DNA from 2 places in the Virgibacillus dakarensis genome. Region 2 is predicted to be linked to the other one. Evidence: a T-box and tRNA genes for the amino acid it is inferred to sense, from the RefSeq annotation. Region 2 holds a T-box; the other holds one or more tRNA genes.
What was found. The T-box of region 2 lies ahead of CZ382_RS08665 (valine--tRNA ligase). A T-box ahead of a tRNA ligase gene usually reads a tRNA of that ligase, here a tRNA-Val.
Positions count from the first base shown of each region.

Region 1 (10,761 bases), on a different contig from region 2:
CCTTTTTCATCCTATCTGCCTCCTCATGTCTTTATTTTAGCTAAAATAAGGGTAATGACTCAACTTGACATTTATATGTATATATATGCAGGAGGTAATAGTAGTTCAGATTGATGTTTGCGTTACTCCGCTGATGTTTTTTTCTTCACGGTTGATATTGGCGTTTCATTGTCGTTGTTTCTGCTTTTTTGATGTGGGTATTTTATTGATAACAGATAGATGGTTAAAAAATACACAATTAATAAAAAGGCAAAGATCATCAATCAAAGACCTTTGCTTTCCTTAATCAAAAAATTCCATATGCGGCTTCTCCGCTTTGTAATAGTCCATTCGATCCTTTAACGTTCCTGTATGAAATTCAAACTTATGCCCATCTGGATCCGTAAAGTAAATGGATTTCCGGTCGCGTTCATCACGATCCCGTCCCGGCAGAATATGTGCATTAAGCTGCAGCAATTTCTGATAAACGGATTCAAAATCTGTTTCCTCGATAGAAAAAGCTGTATGTGTATATGACTCCCAAATTTCTTTTCGGGGAATACCCGTCTCCTCATTTAGCGCCAGCCATAATCCATCCAGGTTAAAATAAGCGGTTTTTCGCCCTTTTACGAGCAATTTTGCGTCAAATACCGCTTGATAAAATGCGATCGACTTTTCCAGATCAGACACCGAAAACAGCAAATGATTGATTCCTTTCACAAAACCCATTTGATCACCTTCCATTTATACCTTTATCATATAAAAAATCAGGTATAAATCCGGTGAAGGACATTACCTGATCATCATTCGTGAAATGTTTCCACAACCCTTGCCCCATCGGAATTGGGGTTAATCGTTAACGGCTTTATTCCCGCATCCTGCCAGGCCTTCAATAATTGCTGGGCATTTTCCTTACTTGGCATAAACGCAATACCGCAATCCCCACCGCCAGCACCTGAAGGCTTTCCTGCACCACCATGTTGTTCAGCCAGATCACACAATGTTTTTAATAAAGGTGTTTCAACATCAACTCCAGCGTTTTCTCCTACAGTAGCAAGTGCATGCCGATTCTGTCTGACCCCTTTGAACAAGAGATCCAAGTTTTCTTTTTCAAATCCCTCTAAAAAGGTATGAACAGCCTGTTCGCTCTCATGTAAAAATTGCTTATAAAGCCTTGGTTGAGCGCCATTAAGCTTACGGATTTCCGGAATTAACCTCGAAGTTGATGCAGGTTTCCCTGTCCACCCGATACAGATATACACATTTTTCGGAAGTACGATTGGCTTAACAGAAAAATAACGCCAATCGCTTTCCAGCAGTTCGCTGAGGGAACTTGTCTTTTGGTAGTTCTCAAGGAGCCAATCCGCTTGAAATGAGCTATAGCGAAGAATGCCGCCATAGGATGATGCAGCAACATCAGCTCCAGAACCACTACCTTGTGTTTTAACATGCGCCACAGCTGCCAGTTTAAATATCAATTCTGCTGAAGGATCTGCAGGTAAGTACTTGTGCAAAATCGCGGCAACAACCGAAGTCACGACAGCTGCACTTGATCCTAGTCCATACTTTACACCTGAAGCGTCTTCCAGCTCACTTTTAATTGATAAATGAAAAGCAGCTGGCGTAATCCCATGTTCCTTTAAATAAGTAATCGCAACAGTCATCGCATCTTTAACAAACCGGATACGGCCATCATCTGTAGCAATCCTGATTTCACTATTCTCATATTTCCACGCTAGCCTTGTCAATTCGAAATCCAGTAAAGATAAATAATTGTCACTGCTTTCGGTTAACGTAGCATAAACATAACGATCAACCGCCATGACAACTAATTGGTGATATGGCTCCAGAACAGCGAATTCTCCAGCTACCATAAGCTTCCCTGGTACCTGAATCGTCATGGATGCGTTCGGCAAATGTCTCATAAATAGGTTACTCCCTGTCCTGATCGACTGACAATCACATCATGTACACCAGGTATCTGACGGAGCGTTTCCTGCACGATTGTTTCATCTTCAGGTAAATAGAGAACTTTCACATTCGGACCAGCATCAATCGTAAAAAATACCGAAATCCCGCGCTCCCTCATCGCCTGTACTCCCTGCATTACCCGAAGTGTTGCATCGTGCCAATACGTAAACGGCGGATTCGCTCCAAGTGTTGTCGCATGCATTCTCAAGCAATTTGCCTCCGAGATGCTGCCAACTTTCTCAAAATCGCGTTGGTTAATTCCGTCCTTTATTTGCTCAAGATCACGCGGAATACTTTTTAACCAACCTGGATAAAACACCGACGTGTCAACCGTTCGTTTCATACCTTCCCGACTGGAGATTTTTTTCGTCGTTTCCGATAAGACCACGGCTGCAACCCTCACATCCCAGTCTTCCGCTGGTTGCACTTGAACAGCATAGGAATCGGATCCATCCTTTTCCGTTCCTTTATGCCATTCGACAAACCCGCCAAAAATAGACCGGCACGCCGATCCCGATCCCAGCCTGGTCAACCTCGAGAGTTCCTGATCACTAATCGACAAATCAAGCGCTCTCGTTGTTGCTGCCGCTAATGCCGCAAATCCTGATGCTGATGAGGCAAACCCTGCTGCGGTTGGAACATGATTGGTCGAACGGACTTCAGCATGTAAACTTGTTGCTTGCGTTTCCCTTCTTATAAAATCAAGAAACGCTGCAACACGATTATATTGTTCACCCCTAATAACCTGCTCATTTAGAAGAAACTCGTCCTGGAAAAGCTCTTCACGGAATGTAACCGTAGTTGTCGTATAGAACACGTCCAGTGTCAATGAGAGACTGTTGTTCATCGGCAGGATCAGGGATTCATCCCTTTTCCCCCAGTATTTTATCAGGGCAATGTTTGTATGTGCTTTAGCTGTTGCCTTCATCAATATCCTCATTTCATCTTAGCTGTAAGGGCGTTCAAAAAGTCCGGTAAAATGACACATCGATGTTTCTAAGTAGCAGTGGGAGATCTTCCGTTAAAACTGCCTTACCACAATCGCCAACAGCAGAAGTCCCTACGTCTTGTACAAGCCCGCTCCTGGGATATTAGCGCTTTTCCTGCGATGTCTATTCGGAAAGCCTTCCTTTTCGCTCCCGCCGCGCCTTGATCTCCTACACGCACGTGAGCCAGTAGTCGGCGATGCAACAGGACGCCTGAGACGTTAGCCGACCTTGATCCTTTTTATCCTCTTTTTTGAACACACTCGTAAAATAGTTACAATTGTTTTCGTAATACAAAAGGCCAAACTGCATGCGCTCCGAACCTTTTTAATTTCTCGGACAGGTAATGCGAATGTGCCTCGTTCCGTGCTAAAGCAATAATACAGCCGCCATTTCCGCCGCCGGTTAGCTTTGCACCTAACGCACCCTCACTCCGGGCTAAATAAATTAGTCTGTTTAGCCCCGCATCACTTACACCAAGAGCTTCCAATTCCTTTTGTGCCTCATTCAAGGTTTTGCCTAAAATATGTTTACTAGCCTTTTCAAGTGCTCGTCTGGCATGATGGGTAATTTCCCCAATACGATCAAGGCTGGCTTGTATTCTCCTCGGTGCGGATTTAAATAACTGTGCCACTGATTCAACCGCAGATTTTGTATCCCCCATCCGCCCGGAGTCAGCAACGACGAAATGGAAGTCTGCTTTAGGTTGAATAAAATAGAACGGTCTCCCCTTTTCATACCAAACAGGAGATCCTGACGTAATCGTCAATGTATCAATCCCGCTTGGCGCACCATGTGCATAAGTCTCCGAAATATTAGCGAGACTGAGCAATTCCTCCTCCGTATAGGGTTCATCTGCATATGCAAATAATGAACGTATTACAGCAATAGCAACCGAGGCACTGGATCCCAGACCCTTGCCAGGTGGTATCGATGACTTTATACGAATCAACAAATCTTTACACGGTAAACCAAGCTTTTTTATAGCCGCTTTTACACAGTTCACGATTCCATCCAATGCCTCCGGTGCCAAGTCAAGTGGGCCATGATAAAACGTACTATCCATTTTGACTGCTCCGGGTACGTTTTCAACCACTGATTCCACTCCAACCAAAGGAAAAGGGATTGCGATTGCAGGTTGTCCGTGCACAACTGCATGTTCCCCAATTAAAATCAATTTACTATGAGCTAAACCGATAGCTGTTTGTTCTGAAGTTGTTGCCTTTTCTGCACTCATTTTATATATTCTTCCACCAATTCTTTAGCTTTTCCAACACGGATTTCTTTTTCCTGAATCAATTGTTCTGCAATAATATCAATCATCTCCCCAGTAGCTCCTGCTGCCATGGCAACAGACCGAGAATGTAAGGCCATATGTCCCTTTTGAATACCATCCGTAACCAAGGCTTTTAGTGCCCCAAGGTTTTGCGCGAGTCCAACTGCTACAATGATTTGTGCCAGTTCCTCGGCAGACGCTACCCCTAATATGGTATGGGCAATTTGCGCCATGGGATGAACACGAATTGAACCGCCAACAGTCCCTACAGACATTGGCAATTCAAGCTCTCCCACCAAATTTCCGTTATCATCAACAGCCCACGTTGTCATGGAGCTGTATTTTCCATAACGAGCTGCATATGCATGCGCCCCAGCCTCAACTGCTCTCCAATCATTGCCGGTAGCAATAACAACCGGATCAATTCCATTCATAATCCCTTTGTTATGTGTAACCGCCCGGTAAGGATCCGAGGCAGCAAATTCATAAGCATGTACAACCCCGTCCCGCACCGCTTCTCCGGCAAAATCATCCGACCCTAAGAGTTCAGGCGGGATGGCACAGCTTGCTTTAGCCAGGCATCGATCTGCATAATTGGAAAGGATACGTAAATACACCTTCCCATTTGTTAGTTGTTCTATTGAGGGTGCCAATGCTTCCACCATGGTATTGATAATATTGGCACCCATCGCATCGCACGTATTAATATATACATGGACTACAAGCATTTTACCATATTTTGATCCTGAACCTTCATTTAAAAGTCTAACTTCCAGATCCTCTGCGCCGCCACCCCTGGCGACTAAACTAGGATATGCAGCATTTGCATCATTTAGCAATGCGTCCCTTTCCGCCAATATCGCCTTTTTAGCCCCTTCGATATCAGGGCAACCGACAACCTGAATTTGCCCGATCATAACTCGCCCTGTCGATTCTGTTGTGAATCCACCGGCATCCCGGACAATTTTGGCAATATAACTGGCAGACGCTACAACAGATGGCTCCTCGATAGCCATTGGCACAGCATAATCCTTGCCATTAATTAAAAAGTTTAATCCTAATCCAAGTGGCAAGGGAAAGGTTCCAATAACGTTCTCAATCATATTATCCGCTGTACCTAATGGTAACGACTCAGCTTTACGTAAATTATTTAGTTGTTCGTCATTGAATAATTGCATAGATGCCAGTAGCTCTCGCCGCTTTTCAACAGTCATATTGTAAAAACCGGGGATCCTGGAAGTTTTCATACCAACTCATCCTTTTGCCTTCCGTATAATATATTTATATCATGTATGATTTGTTTTTAGAAAAAAATTTACTCTTTCTATTATGTAAAAAAACAGCGTAAAATGCAAATAAACAAGGTTGTTGATAAACAGTACGACCTTGTTTTTTCTAATTATACTATGGATAGTGACATTTATGCTAGAGTTCTTTTGGATAAATTGTTATTAAATAATGGAATAAATGGTGAGCCATGGAGGATTCGAACCTCCGACCCTCTGATTAAAAGTCAGATGCTCTACCGACTGAGCTAATGGCTCAAAAGCAATATTGGCAATTGCTAGTCCTTATGTAATAAACGGTTGAAAAAATAAAAAAATGGCTGGGCTACCAGGATTCGAACCTGGGAATGACGGGATCAAAACCCGCTGCCTTACCGCTTGGCTATAGCCCAACAATCTGATAATGGTGGAGGGGGGCAGATTCGAACTGCCGAACCCTGAGGGAGCGGATTTACAGTCCGCCGCGTTTAGCCACTTCGCTACCCCTCCGTATTGTTAACCATATTTCACGATTTATACATAAAAAAATGGTGCCGGCCAGAGGACTTGAACCCCCAACCTACTGATTACAAGTCAGTTGCTCTACCAATTGAGCTAGGCCGGCCTATAGTTTCTTACCTAAGTATGCTCATCGTTCCAGAAGCTTATTCAGTAAGATCGGGAAAACCGGAACATTACAGCTTTGCTCGGGTAAGATGGTGGAGGATGCAGGGCTCGAACCTGCGACCCCCTGCTTGTAAGGCAGGTGCTCTCCCAGCTGAGCTAATCCTCCATGTACAGGATGTGGTGGTGCATGTATTGTGACATAACGTTATTTAACATGTCCGCCAAATTGCCATTTTATCTTTAGTGGTGACCCGTACGGGATTCGAACCCGTGTTACCGCCGTGAAAGGGCGGTGTCTTAACCACTTGACCAACGGGCCTTAACGGCTTTGTCATCGATTAAAATAAAACCTTGTCGCAAACCGACGAATTTTATTATATACAGATAACCTATTTTTGTAAAGAGGATTTTTATATTTTTTTACTTTATAACGGAAAAACCTTTCCAACCGCCGATATTTTGCATTTTCCGGTTGATGTTTCCGATCTCCGGCCGATGTTTCTGCTCTCCGGTCGATGTTTCCGCTTTCCGGCCGATGTTTCTGCTCTCCGGTCGATGTTTCCGCTTTCCGGCCGATGTTTCTGCTCTCCGGTCGATGTTTCCGCTTTCCGGCCGATGTTTCTGCTCTCCGGTTGATGTTTCTGCTCTCCGGCCGATGTTCTCCTCCTCCGCCGATGTTTCCGCTTTCCGGTCGATGTTTCTGCTCTCCGGTCGATGTTCTTGTTTTTCCGGTCGAAATCCACACTTTCCAAGTTGTTATTTCCTCATCTTCCAGCAATGCCCCCTGATTTAATCAACAGCTAAGCATCATTTACACTATGGTTTCTTTAACGGAAAGGTTTGGGGTATAATATGTACAGTATTCATATATTGGAGGTAAACAAATGTCCGATTTATTAAAAGGAAAAAATATCGTTGTAATGGGAGTAGCAAACCAGCGAAGCATTGCTTGGGGAATTACCAAATCGTTACATAATGCGGGAGCAAATTTGATTTTCACTAATAGACAAGAACGCTCCTATAAAAAATTAGTCAAGCTGCTCGAGGAAAACGGAATAGAAGCCAAATTAATTGTCACATGTGATGTTGCTAGTGACGAAAGTATTCAATCTGCCTTCAGTGAAATTAAGGATAAAGTTGGCGTTATTCATGGATTGGTTCATTCTGTTGCTTTTGCCAATAAAGAAGAATTAAAAGGCGAATATGCCGATACTTCCCGTGATGGCTTCTTATTGGCACAGGAGATAAGTGCTTATTCACTTGTAGCTGTCACAAAAGCTGCCAAAGAACTCATGACAGAGGGCGGCAGTATTGTTACCCAAACCTACCTTGGTGCAGAACGAGTTATTAAAAACTACAATGTCATGGGTGTTGCAAAGGCATCCTTAGAGGCTAGTGTACGGTATTTGGCGGAGGACGTTGGAAAATATGGCATCCGGGTAAATGCCGTTTCTGCGGGTCCAATTCGAACATTATCCGCTAAAGGTGTATCCGGGTTCAATGAAAAAACCTCTGTAATTACGGAAAAAGCGCCTTTACGCCGTAACATTGATCAAGATCAAGTGGGCGATGCAACATTATTCTTCATGAGTGAACTATCAAGAGGAATTACCGGCGAAGTTCTTCATGTTGATTCGGGATATCACATCATTGGTGGCTAAATGAAATAGACGCTTGCCTTCAAGCGTCTATTTTAGTACGTATATTTTAGCTTTTGAGTCCGGGTTCCATTGGGTGGTAAATTGTAGGAGGATGGTTTGGAAGCAGAAGCATAGACAGGCGAACCATTTATCATGTTCCTAATCTATTTAAATAGACTATTGGTCTAACTTCTTAATATGTAGTTTTGAAAGAGCAGAGTGACCAATAAGAAACCCCACTTGGTTGCTATCTTCCGTAATTTCCCCGTTTTTCCGAGGGTGATTCCGGTTTATAGCTGCCTAGATCAACAGATTAGCCTTTAGTTACGGTCTTTGGATGTTACATAAAGACATGGTAACGAATTTGGACGGGAAAAAATAAGACACCTGCTACACAACAGGTACCTTCTTGAGTAAATTCTAACTTACACACTTTATTTGACAAACCCTCTTTTTTAGCTTCCGGTAAGTTAATAAGCTTATTTCTTTTCACCTTTGCTTTTCGTCTCTTGTATTTTGCCGAGGAAAAAACCATCGACTTCAGCTAATTTCCCTCTCCAGATGATTTTTCCTTTTGATGGCGTAGAATGACTGTCCCCGCAATAGATTCGTGCGTTCTTTAAATGGATGAAATTAGCCCCTTCGTTATTACTCTCGCCAGCCGTTTCTCCCGCCTTAGCAAGTTGTTGGCTTAATTCTTGGGCAATATCCTTTCCGCCTTCGAATTTTTCGCTCAGGCTTTCGAAATATTCTTTAGCTGAGATTGTTGTCCCCGTAACGACTAATCCCTTGAGATTCAAGGTGATATCTAGTGATAAACCATATTTATTGGAAGCCTCTACAAAAAACTCCAGTATATTATCTTTTGGTTGGGTTGCAGAACTCATTAGTACCATCCCCTTCACGCCATGATTTAACTTGCAACCGTATCATCCTCTCTTGCAACAGCCGTGTCCTCTTCCCTATCATCCATCTTTTTTGAACCTTTTGTTTTCTTTTTGCTGCCTTTTATTGTTTTGTTGTCTTCCTCTTGCTTTTCTTCATTCTCCTTGCTTAAACTCTGCATCTTTTCCTCCAGCTTGCCAAGCCGTTCATTTAATTTCTGGTTTTCTGCAGCTAGAGCATGGTAATCGTCAAGGGTCACCTCTCCTTCGTCCGTAACCTCACTTGTTTTTTGTTTTTCCCTCGACTCACTTTCATCGCTATTGTTAGCTTTATCCTTTTTCAGCAGATGGGATCTCGCCTCTTGCATTTTGACTGTTCCAGTATCTTTAAATTCTGTAAGTTTTTCTTTTGTAGCTTTCCCTACATTAGCTCCCTTTTCTTTTTAATTTTCCTTGTCAAGGCGTGACAATAGCTTTTTCGCTCTTTCAGGATTAGCAAAGTATCCAGCCGTTGCACCGAGAACCCCGCCTGCAATTGTTCTTTTCACAGACCCGCCAGTAACTAGGTTTTTTACTTGCTTCTTTTTGTCAATCATCTTCAATTCCTCCGTTTCATTTTTTAATAATTTTCTGTTGTTGCCTTATCTGGTAAGCTTTCTTTTACATCCAGCTTTTGTTCCAGTCGCTGAAGCCGATCATTCAGTTTCTTGTTTTCCTCTTCCAAAGCTTTGTTGTTTGTTTCCGAGGCCTTGGAGCTTAAATAGGGATCGGCCTCCCACCAATCCAGCCCGATTTCCTTTGCCTTATCCACGGAAGCAACGATCAGGCGAATCTTTATCGTCAGCAGCTCCACATCAGCGATTCCAACTGTAATATCTCCGGCAATAACAACGCCCTTATCTAATATTTTCTCTAAAACATCAACAATCGTGTCTGTTTTCACCGGATGTTCTACTGTCATGTTTATCACACCTCTTATCGGTAATACTTGCCTAAAGCAAACTTCCTAACGGGCCAAGATCAATATTTAAATCTTCATCATCAAGGTTGAAGACCTCCTTCAACTCATGCATCTTCGACTCCAAATTCATGAGGGCCACACCGAGATCTTCAATTTGTTCATCAGTCAGCGTCCCACCATCGACACGGCGTATCGCATGCCGCTCAACAATTTGCCTTAACAATTCGATAACTGTCATGACAAGTTGAGCTAACCCATGTTCTGCATTATCAGGATCCAAATTGATTCGTCCATTTGTCTGGTTGGCCGGTTGCATAAACCAATTCCTCCCTTTCTTTATCAAATTGCTCGGATGAAAGCTCCTTCCGCTCATTAGCCTGTGCTTTTACAAGAGTTTCAACGGAAGCGATCAGGACACGTAAATCAAGATAGACCAAATCAATCCCGGCAATTGAAATCATTAAATCTCCCTTAATTGCCACCCCTTTATCAAGAATGACATCCAAAATATCAATCAGTGAAATATCCTTGTTGGCGTGGCCTTCCCTCTGAGTAGACATCAGCTGTCCCCCTCACTTTCAAGATAAACCAGCAAAATGATAAGCAGGCCATGGACCGGTTGCTTCGAATTTCCAACCTAGATTAGCCCACGTATCTTTTAATTCATTGATTTTCTGCAAAAAACCTGTAACATGTGAAACCGGGACAAGGTAAACACTATTCCAACTCATATTATCTTCCCTGCCCGTTACGTCCTTGTTCCAATTTTTCTTTATTGTCTCGTGCAGAGAAAATTGACGAAGTTGTGCATGAGCATTTTCACAAACCTTATCTTTTTCCTTTTCCAGCTCTTTATCTACCATTTGCTCTATCTTCCTTTTCGCAAAGTACTGCTTCCCTGGAGGGAACTGGCTGATTTCTTCTTTTTTTGCTTCTATATTTGCATTGTTCGCACTGATGTAGCTTTTCAACACAGTATCATCACAGTAAATTTTCAGATTCCATTCTTCGCTTCCATCAATTAATGAAAATGAGCGTAAAAGTTTCTCCTCGTTTTTTTCAATAGTTTCCCGCAAATTTTCTTCATTAGCAAAGATGGTACAGAATTTCATTGGAATGACATTATATCGTTCATTGAGTGCAATCAGCATTTCATGGTGATGAAAGGCCTT
Region 1 covers NZ_LT732554.1:1,090,792-1,101,552, reverse strand. Annotated here, with positions in the region: gene rocF (arginase) at 1-10, opposite strand, end outside; gene fosB (metallothiol transferase FosB) at 283-708, opposite strand; gene CZ382_RS15170 (phosphomevalonate kinase) at 783-1,904, opposite strand; gene mvaD (diphosphomevalonate decarboxylase) at 1,901-2,878, opposite strand; partial or broken gene mvk (mevalonate kinase) at 3,313-4,173, opposite strand; gene CZ382_RS15155 (hydroxymethylglutaryl-CoA reductase, degradative) at 4,170-5,459, opposite strand; tRNA gene CZ382_RS15150 (tRNA-Lys) at 5,681-5,756, opposite strand; tRNA gene CZ382_RS15145 (tRNA-Gln) at 5,816-5,890, opposite strand; tRNA gene CZ382_RS15140 (tRNA-Tyr) at 5,903-5,987, opposite strand; tRNA gene CZ382_RS15135 (tRNA-Thr) at 6,027-6,102, opposite strand; tRNA gene CZ382_RS15130 (tRNA-Val) at 6,195-6,270, opposite strand; tRNA gene CZ382_RS15125 (tRNA-Glu) at 6,349-6,423, opposite strand; gene CZ382_RS15120 (hypothetical protein) at 6,436-6,882, opposite strand; gene fabI (enoyl-ACP reductase FabI) at 6,989-7,765, shown strand; gene gvpU (gas vesicle accessory protein GvpU) at 8,224-8,631, opposite strand; gene CZ382_RS15105 (hypothetical protein) at 8,658-8,996, opposite strand; gene CZ382_RS23790 (periplasmic substrate-binding domain-containing protein) at 9,072-9,224, opposite strand; gene gvpJ (gas vesicle protein) at 9,248-9,589, opposite strand; gene CZ382_RS15095 (gas vesicle protein K) at 9,621-9,905, opposite strand; gene CZ382_RS15090 (gas vesicle protein) at 9,859-10,149, opposite strand; gene CZ382_RS15085 (GvpL/GvpF family gas vesicle protein) at 10,168-10,761, opposite strand, start outside.
Region 1: it encodes a tRNA-Val, which carries the amino acid that the T-box ahead of CZ382_RS08665 (valine--tRNA ligase) is inferred to sense. The anticodon was not compared.

Region 2 (10,761 bases):
CCGATACTATCTGCCGGTCAGGATGAAACCGCATCACCCGATCGATGGAAAAGTAAAAAGTCGCAAAGCTTTACGGAATTTTTTAAAAAGGAGCCGGATCCCGAGCCGGATCCGTCGGTTGAGGAAAGCTCACATATGGAATCCAGTCATTATGCTTCAGTGGAATCTGCTAATTTTGTGGAGTCCAATGATGTTTATGAAAGTAGTCGGGAAAGCTCTCAAAGCTACGAAAGTCATGCAAGCTACGAAAGCCCTGAAAGTACAGTGATTGAAGAAAGCAGTAAAAGTACCGAAAGGCCGGAAATTCATGAGAGTGGGGAAAGCCGTGAAGATGAGGTAGCAGATGTTCGGTATTTATCTGACATGTTCCGTGATGACGAAGAGCATTTTTCCAGGATGCGGGTATGCATTGTTCAGGAAAAGGATACATTGGAAACAATTGCCGACCGGTACAAAATTACAACATTGCAATTAATAAAACAAAACCGGCTGCAGGATGAAACGCTATCAGAAGGGCAGGTATTATATATTCCAGTTAAGAAAAAGTAATGCGTGACATACCCCTTGCATATGGTGCCAAGGGGTCTAATTTTTTAATAGTGGAGCTGTTTTCAATGGATAGAGTTAAGAAGGTATTGGCGTCTTATCGAATTCATCCGGTTACGGTTGAACAAAAAACAGAAAATCTTTACCGGATATGGGATGGAAAACATTATTTTGCCCTTAAGGAAAGCAGGATGACAGACGAAACGATATCCGGCTGGGAAAATGTTTACCACCAGGCGTACAGACAAAATTTATCAGCGATTCTTCCGGTGTACGTAACCGAACAAGGAAGCCTATATAGTAAAGACGACCAATCGTTTTATTATATGACACCATGGCTTCCGATTAAAAATATAACGGAGCAGAAACAACAGATAGAGCGATTGTATCAAACTTCAGGAACCATTCATGCTATAACAAAACAGTCATTACCCATGGAGCAGGAGAAGGTCATGAACAACTTTAAGCGATACAGGACAAACCTTGCAAAAAACAGATCCGAATTATTGTCAACTGTGGAGAGGTTTGAAAAAAACCGTTATATGTCGCCTGTTGAATTGCTGGTTTGTACCCAATTCCGTGATCTTGATTTCGTGTTGCGGGTATTACAAGATCAGGTTGATCGATTTATCGATGACATAAAGCAAGAGTCCGATTGGCAATACAGTTTATGTCATGGCCAGCTTGACTTTTCCCATGTTATTTTTGCTCATCAAACCTATTTGCTAAACTGGGAAAGGGCGCACCACGATAATGCAACAAGTGATTTGGCAAACTTGTTTACTAATGTGGTGACCGATTATGATGATCCGATGGATGATCTTATTGAATTGTTTCCTGTCTATCTCAAAGAAAATAAGCTGACGGAGACCGAATTATCTTTGCTTGCCATTTATTTATTAGACCCAACGGAGTACATAACACGATTAGGGCAATATCGCAAAAACCCATCGGAATATCCACAGGTTGATCAGGTAGTGCAATTACAGCGTTGTCACCGGAAATTATCATTTGCAGTAAAATGGACGGAAAATGTTGATATATGGCTGGAATCAGATGATGAGCAGGAAAGCTAAATCCATTCTAAATAAAATGCGATAAATAACCCCACAATAATACCCAGCAGGAAAACATCGAACGTTGTCGGGAAGAACAGTGTACGACATAATTGAAAAATCAGGATAGGCAAGGTACATTTTTCAATCACAAACAAACAGTTTCGTGCCCATGGTGGAAGTCTGTAACGATAATAGCGAGCCATAGCAATCACCTCTTTTGAACACTTTTTCGATAGATAAGAAAGTATAAAAATCAGCTCTATTCTGTTCATACCAGAGTAGGCCACGTCCGGCTCCAGCGCCCAGCGGCTAGTATGCAACACCCGCCTCCGTACGATAAGTCAACATCGGTTCGGGGAAGGAGGAAGGCCGACTAAGAACGGACTTTGCGTCCAACTCACGTCTACCCCTTTTTTAGGGGCATGTTTCCTTTATCTCCTACGGTTGTTTGTTCGGTTAAAACCGCTGCTTTGCGCAGCAACACCGAACCACCCTGCTTGGCAGGGCGCAGCATATACGCGGGCCTGCAGGATGCAGGTCATGCCGACGTTGGCACAGGACGTGCCGGTTTTAGTCGGCCTTCCCTAACCGGGCGCTTGCGCCTTTGTTCTCAACTTTAATATAATATATGTATAATCCAAGCTGTTTTGTGCAATAGGTATAATTAATATTGCTTTTTTCGCCTTTTACCAGTAAAATAATGAATAACAAAATGAAATGCGATGATAGGGAAGAGTACAGGATAATCGCCTAAAAAGAGAGGGAAATAGTTAGCTGAGAATTTCCCAGGAAAGATTACCTGGAAGGTCGCCCTTGATGCAGCTTTTTTGAATTTGGGAACAAACGTGCACTAGCTTGATGCTGGATATGCCTTATAATCCAGGTGCATATATTTGTTTATTCCCCAAAATTAGAGAAAGCCGGATCTTGTCCGTTATCAAGGCCGAGTGTACAAGAGTTTGCTTGTAAACAAAGGTGGTACCACGGAAATCTATCCTTTTCGTCCTTTACTGGATGAAAGGGATTTTTTGTTTTCTGAAAAGGTCAGTTCAAAAGGAGGAGTAATTTATGAGTAAAGATCAAGGGTCATCATTACCACCGAAGTATAACCCGCAGGAAATTGAGAAGGGGCGTTACCAATTTTGGATTGATGGCAAGTTTTTTGAAGCAACCGGAGATGAAACGAAAGAACCGTATACGATCGTCATTCCGCCGCCTAACGTAACAGGAAAATTGCATTTGGGGCATGCGTGGGATACAACCATGCAGGACACGGTTTCGCGGATGAAACGGATGCAAGGCTATGATGTGTTATGGTTACCTGGGATGGACCATGCAGGAATTGCTACGCAGGCTAAGGTAGAGGCAAAGCTTAAGGAACAAGGGAAAAGCCGTTATGATTGTGGCCGTGAGAAATTCATCGAGACGGTATGGGAATGGAAGGAAGAATATGCTGATTTCATCCGAAAACAATGGGAAAAGCTTGGCCTTGGCCTTGATTATTCAAGGGAACGGTTCACAATGGATGATGGGTTATCAGATGCGGTTCGCGAAGTTTTCGTTACCCTTTATGAAAAAGGATTGATTTACCGGGGAGAATATATTATTAACTGGGACCCGCAAACGAAAACAGCACTTTCCGATATCGAGGTTATTTATCAGGAATTACAGGGACATTTTTATCATTTTCGTTACCCGTTGAAGGATAGCGACGAATCTATTGAGATTGCCACGACACGTCCGGAAACCATGCTTGGGGATACGGCTATTGCTGTTCATCCAGATGATGAACGTTATCAGCATTTGATCGGTCGGAAAGTAATTTTGCCTATTGTCGGTCGAGAAATCGAGATTGTAGCGGATGATTATGTAGATATGGAATTTGGTTCGGGAGCGGTAAAAATTACCCCGGCACATGACCCAAATGACTTTGAAGTAGGAAATCGCCATAACCTGGAACGCATTCTCGTGATGAACGAAGACGGAACAATGAATGAAAATGCAGGTAAATATGAAGGAATGGACCGTTTTGCATGCCGGAAGCAAATTGTAAAAGATCTGCAGGATTCTGGCGTTTTATTTAAGATTGAAGATCATACCCACCAGGTTGGCCATTCTGAGCGAAGTGGTGCTGTGGTTGAACCGTATTTGTCAACGCAATGGTTTGTCGATATGCAGCCACTAGCTGATGCAGCAGTTGCATTACAAAACAGTGAAGAAAAGGTCAATTTTGTACCAGAACGTTTTGAACGAACTTATTTGCATTGGATGGACAATATTCGTGATTGGTGTATCTCTCGTCAGCTATGGTGGGGCCACCGTATTCCAGCATGGTATCATAAAGAGACAGGGGAAGTATATGTTGGAAGAGAGGCACCTGAAGATGTAGAAAACTGGGATCAGGATGAGGATGTTCTAGATACTTGGTTTTCATCCGGGCTCTGGCCATTTTCAACCATGGGCTGGCCAGATACAGATTCGGAGGATTTTAAGCGTTATTTTCCTACCGATGTACTTGTAACTGGTTATGATATTATTTTCTTCTGGGTTGCACGCATGATTTTCCAATCAAAGGAGTTTACCGGGCATCGCCCATTTAAAGATGTGCTGATTCATGGCTTGATTCGTGATGCAGAAGGACGCAAGATGAGTAAATCGCTTGGTAATGGTGTCGATCCAATGGATGTTATCGACAAATACGGTGCCGACTCATTACGCTACTTTTTACTAACAGGCTCATCCCCAGGGCAGGATTTACGTTTTTATTGGGATAAAGTAGAGGCAACGTGGAACTTTGCCAATAAGGTATGGAATGCATCCCGTTTTTCGTTGATGAACATGGCGGACTTTTCGTATGAGGATATTGATTTAACTGGTGAATTGTCACTGGCTGATAAATGGATTCTAACCAGGCTGAATGAAACAATTGAACAGGTTACGAAAAACACCAACAAATATGAATTTGGTGAAGCCGGCCGTCATTTGTATAATTTTATATGGGATGAATTATGTGACTGGTATATTGAAATGGCAAAGATTCCACTATATGGTGATGATGAAGCGAAAAAGCAAACAACGAGATCGGTTCTTGCCTACGTTCTCGATAATACGATGCGGATGCTGCACCCGTATATGCCGTTTATAACAGAGGAAATCTGGCAGGCTCTGCCACATCAGGGTCCATCGATTACCGTAGCGAAATGGCCAGAATTCCGGGGTGATTTTCATGATGAAAAAGCATCGCAAGAGATGAAGCGGCTCGTATCGATTATTAAAGCAGTGCGAAATATTAGGGCAGAGGTGAATACACCGATGTCCAAACCAATCAGCTTGTACATTCAAACGGAGGATGAAGCTGTGTTAAAGGAATTGGAAAATGAACGTGAATACTTGCAGCGTTTCTGTAATCCAAGTGAACTTCTGATCGCTGGCAAAATAGATGTTCCGGAAAAAGCCATGTCGGCCGTTGTTACTGGTGCTGAACTGTTTTTGCCATTAGAAGGGTTAATCGACTTCGATAAGGAAATCAAGCGGCTGGAAAGTGAGTTGGACAAATGGAACAAAGAAGTGGAACGTGTCCAGAAAAAACTGGCTAACGAAGGTTTTGTAAAAAAAGCACCACAAATAGTTGTAGATGAAGAGAAGCAAAAAGAGCAGGATTATCTGGAAAAGCAGGCTAAGGTAAAAGCACGATTAAGTGAATTAAAAGGATAACGAAAAAGCGGAATTCCATCATAAAATGGAGTTCCGCTTATATTTGTTTCGTGCTAATCTGTTGTTTTATATGTTCCGTGTATTTTTCTAATATATTTATATCACTGACAGCACTTAGTGTACGTGAGCCGACGACATCCTCGATTTCATTAAAAAGCAGTTTTCCATTCTTATCTAGTAAAAAGTCAATCCCAACCATATCAAATTCAAAATGTTGCACGATCTTATTGATTATTGCTGTTTCCTCAGGCTTTAAGGAATACCATTTCGCTGAGCCACCAAGTTTATAGTTCGCCCGAAAATCGGTATTGCTTTCTCTAATTACGGCGCCAACAATTTCTTTGCCGACCACGAATACCCGAACATCTTTTCCGAGTGAAACATTACAGGCCTGAATAACGATGTCGGTTGCCGCAATGGCTGATTTTCGCTTGCCCCACTCCGCTTGATTACGAATGAGATAAACCTGCTTACCTCCTCTGCCAAGAGCCTCCTTTACCACAAGGGGATAGGTAATTGGCGGCTGTGATGGCAGATTATCGGTTTTTAGAAAAAAGGTATCTACCATCGGAATTCCAAGGGAATTGATATGATGATGGGTTAATGCTTTATTATTGCATATCACCGCAATCCTGGATGAATTAAACACGGGTACGCCGAGTGCTTCCAGATGCAGACTTAATAATGGCTCTATTGTCCGAATAACAGCGAAGTCCGGCAATTTTACTTGTTTCTTGTTGTACAGGACAGTTCGCTGATTGCTGGCAATACCGATTGTCAGATCTTCCCGGAAAATAAGCCTGAGTGACATATCTTTTTGCCCAGCTTCTTCGATAAACCACTGAATATATGCTTCATTCTGGACAGCATCTTTTTTACTGTATAGCAGCCAACCGCTATATTTCATCACGATCGCCCCTCATTCGTCAACGTTTCGCTAATATAGCGGATGATAAAATCGGCAGCATTAATGTGCGTACAGTCGTACATATTGCGGATATGAGCGTTCGAGTTAATTTCACAGATGATTGGTGTATGGTCCGGTCCGAATAATAGATCCACCCCGGCAAAATCGGCACCAATCGCTTTCGTTGCTGCTACGGCGATTTTCCGTTCGATCGCTGATGGCTGGTATGCCTCCATCGTACCGCCAGCTGTTACATTCGCCCGGAAATCATTCGAGGCATACCGGGTCATTGCTGCAACGACGTGATCACCAACAACTTGCAGCCGCATGTCTTTTCCTGAACTTGCTGCAATAAATTCCTGAAATACAAATGGTCGCTCCTGAATTTCCTTTACCTTATCCATCATCTCCTTTTCGGTATGAACCAAATAGACTTGTTCACCAAAAGATCCAAAGGCTTCCTTTATTATCATGGGAAATCCTAATTGATCAATGATAGAGCGAATATTTTCCAATTCAACGGTCGCTGATCCTGGGAAAATCTTGGGAGCAGCTATGGTCTTCGGGATTGGCAGATGATGCTGGGCTAAAACCTGATAAGTGGCAATTTTATCATCACTAATGGCAATCGCGTTTGCCGGATTAAATACACGAATCCCCAGCAATTCCAATTGTCTTGCCAAATAAATATCCTTGTCGGTAAAAATGACGAAATCGGGTAAACTATTTCCGCCTATTAGTGAAAGCCGCCGATCGTCAAGATATGTAAGTAAATCATTATTTTTGTACAAATTCGTTTCGATTCCTTGTTTTTGCGCAGCCTCATGGAACCATTCCGCAAAATCAAGGAACTTATTTCCAGATAAATGGCCATTATAAATAATCCATCCGTTTACGTTCACAAGTATGTTCCTTTCTATGTACCAGTTTAGTATTTTTCGGTCAATATTCCTGCTATAATAAGGGTATATTTTTTGCACTTTAAGAACTATAGATTTTTTAGGGTTATAGTATCAGAAAAACTTCAGCATCCGCTATTATGGACGAGGCGAATGCCAAGTTTTTTCAAGAAAAGCGGTGTACATATGTTTGACAATTTTCAGCAAGCGACAGTATTTTTTGCAAACAGGAAAATGTTCGGGATCAAACCGGGACTTGATCGAATGCACCGATTGTTGCAGTTGCTTGATTGCCCGCAACATAAGTTAAAAGCAGTCCATGTTGCCGGTACAAACGGAAAAGGATCAACTATTCATTATTTAAAAGCTGCATTACAAGCAAATGGCAATCGCGTTGGTGTCTTTACCTCTCCAAGCCCTATTGGGTTAACCGGTCATATATTATTCGATGACCAGCCGATCTCTGAGACAGCCTTTGTACATTTATTAAATGAGATGTATCCTGTCATCCAAAAACTCGATAGCATGAATAATCATCCTACTGAATTTGAAATTATTACAGCAATGGCCTTTGTTTATTTTGCTGATCAGGTCGATATAGCACTAATTGAAACGGGAATGGGTGGCAGGGAAGATACGACAAATTGCTTTACCCCCATTATCTCTATTATAACAAATGTAACACGGGATCATATGGCTTTTTTAGGAAATACCGTAAAAGAAATCGCCTTTCATAAAGCGGGAATTATTAAACAAGACAGACCTGTTGTCATTGGTGATATGAACCCGGAAGCATTTGCAGTTATCGAACAAGAGGCATATAGAAATAACGCCCGTATTTATCAATTCGCGCAAGATTTTACAACTACGAGTATGGGACAGGTAGAAAACAACCAACATTTTATGTGGTCCTGTGGCGGTAAAAAAATGACCGTTTCTTTAAAAATGAGGGGGAAACATCAGGAAATCAATGCATCGGTTGCAATAATGGCGTTATCGTTACTTAAGATGCATGGTTACCCCGTTTCCTGGGACAAAGCAATAGCCGCGATTGGCAGGTCACAGCTGGCAGGGCGGTTCGAGCTCATTTCTGACAATCCGTCCGTTATTATTGATGGAGCACATAATGTAGCTGGTATTCAGTCGTTCATTCGAACAGTTTTGCGTCATTATCCAGATCGGGAAAGACATCTGATTTTTGCGGGCTTTAAAGATAAAGAATTAACAATGATGCTGAATCTGTTATGTGACCACTTTGCATCGATCACAATTACAACATTCGATCATCCGAGAGCAATAAATGCGGAATCGTTATACCGGGCAGTCTCATGCAGGAATAAATTGCTAGAACCAGACTGGCATCATGCGGTTAAGCAAATTTGCAACGAAACGGCTCGGCGGGATAAAGTTTTTTTTATTACAGGGTCGTTGCATTTTATTCTGCAAGTCAGGAAATATTTTAGGGGAAAATAGGTATTATGGTCAGAGAGGAAATAAAGTCGCTGTTCATGAGGATTTACACACTATAACAATAGAAGATGGGTCCTTATTCTTTTTTCCATGTTATAGTACTTGTTCAAACTCTCGCCGCTTATCATTTGGTGACTTTTTGAACATCCTTGTACAGCCTTCACTTTTGACATTTCTTGAAAAATTATGTTGAACGTTTTTTTTACAAGAGTGACAAAACTCGTCTTACTTTGCAGTTTAGCTGTGCTAGAGTTAAAAAAAGAAGCAGCAAAGTGAGGGGAGAACGTGAGCAAAAAGAAACCAATAGTCATATGGATGAACGGAAAAAAAACAAAGATTGGACAAGATATGACCAATGAAAAAAGACCATTTCATGATGAACAGGCTTCAGCATTGGAGGATTCAGAAAAAAATGAACAGGTTCCAACTTTTGATCGTTATCACTCCCTGGATGACAAGTATGATCACTACGGAAAGGCTAAAAAAAGAACCGGAAACTATAAAACAATTATTATTTCTGCAGTATCGGCTGTACTGATCGGTATATGTCTAGGTATTATTATGTTGCATATGTTTGATGGAGTTGGTCACGAAGCAAACAGCGGAATGGATAACAGCGGACTGGCCGATACAAGCTCCGTGAGTAATAATACGGACGACAAGTCTGATCAGAATGGTTCCAGTTATTCGGTGGAACAATTAAACGCCTTTGTGTTGCAGGCTGGTATTTTTTCATCTAAGGAAAATGCCGCAGAATGGTCCGGGAAATTTAAAAATGCCGGGTTTCCAACGGTAATTTGGAAACGGGACGGTCAGTTTTTTCTTCTGGCAGGTATTGCCGATACAAAAGAACAAGCAGATCTGTTTTCTGCTGAATTCACCGATTTCGAAATTTACGCAAAGGAATGGAATACCAAAAAAACGGAAATAAAGGTAACTGCCAAAGAACATGAATGGCTCCAGTCCTTTACTGACCTGTGGCGTGATTCTGTTAAAAAAGTTGGTGCAGGTGAGGCGTTATCGGCCGACGCATGGCAAAAATTAGTCAATGGTTTTCCAAAAAAGGGAGAAGGCATAGCACCATTTCATAAGCAGTTAACGAAGTCGCTTCAGCAGATGGAAGAAGGAAATGCTGTGAGCGGTCAAGTATTCCTTTTGGAGCAATGGTCGCAATATGAAGAACTGATCCTGAGTAAATAAATACGGACGGTAGACGATAGCGTCAATAAGCCGTTTTGCTGCTATTATCGTAGATCAGAAAACAGGTATTTTGCAAATACCTGTTTTTACATTTTAACGATTAAATGAGGCCGCAAAATCCATTTTTCCTCTAAGAGAAAATTGGATTTTAGTAGAGAAAAAGCAGCTGAAAATACTATTTTACCAGTTTGTCGAAAAAGGCCATAACCGCTACTATGGAAATTACGAAAACAAGGAGGGGAAAATAATGGCAACATCATCCATCATGATTAAGGACGTGCCGAAAGCAGATCGGCCGCGCGAACGCTTATTAACGTTTGGAGCGGGCCATTTATCAAATCAAGAGCTGTTTGCAATTTTACTTGGAAGCGGCACGAAAGAGGAATCGGTTATGGCATTGTCACAACGTTTATTAACACATTTTGAAGGATTGAAGTTATTGAAGGATGCTACAATAGAGGAGCTTACAGCGATCAAGGGAATTGGCACCGCAAAGGGAGTTTTACTGCTATCGGCAATTGAACTGGGAAAGCGGATGAATCAGTATAAGCCGGACGATCGTTACATTATCCGTTCACCAGAAGATGGAGCGGATTACATTATGGAAGAGATGCGAGGGCTTAGCCAGGAGCACTTCGTTGTATTATTCCTCAACACCAAAAATCAGATTGTTCATCGGCAAACGATTTTTGTTGGCAGTTTGAATGCTTCCATTGTCCACCCTCGTGAAATCTACCGGGAAGCAGTAAAACGGTCAGCTGCATCAATCATCTGTGCCCATAATCATCCTTCAGGCGATCCTTCCCCATCACAGGAAGATATTCATGTAACAAGACGGTTAGTCGAGTCCGGGAAAATGATTGGCATTGAACTGTTGGATCATCTCGTTATCGGCGATCGTAAATTTGTATCACTGAAAGAAAAAGGTTATTTATAAGTGAAATCTCATTATAACACTATCTATTTT
Region 2 covers NZ_LT732553.1:1,702,000-1,712,760, reverse strand. Annotated here, with positions in the region: gene spoVID (stage VI sporulation protein D) at 1-549, shown strand, start outside; gene CZ382_RS08675 (phosphotransferase) at 615-1,622, shown strand; gene CZ382_RS08670 (hypothetical protein) at 1,619-1,807, opposite strand; T-box leader at 2,318-2,615, shown strand; gene CZ382_RS08665 (valine--tRNA ligase) at 2,673-5,318, shown strand; gene CZ382_RS08660 (ATP-grasp domain-containing protein) at 5,356-6,225, opposite strand; gene CZ382_RS08655 (ATP-grasp domain-containing protein) at 6,225-7,127, opposite strand; gene CZ382_RS08650 (bifunctional folylpolyglutamate synthase/dihydrofolate synthase) at 7,278-8,597, shown strand; gene CZ382_RS08645 (SPOR domain-containing protein) at 8,880-9,794, shown strand; gene radC (RadC family protein) at 10,042-10,731, shown strand.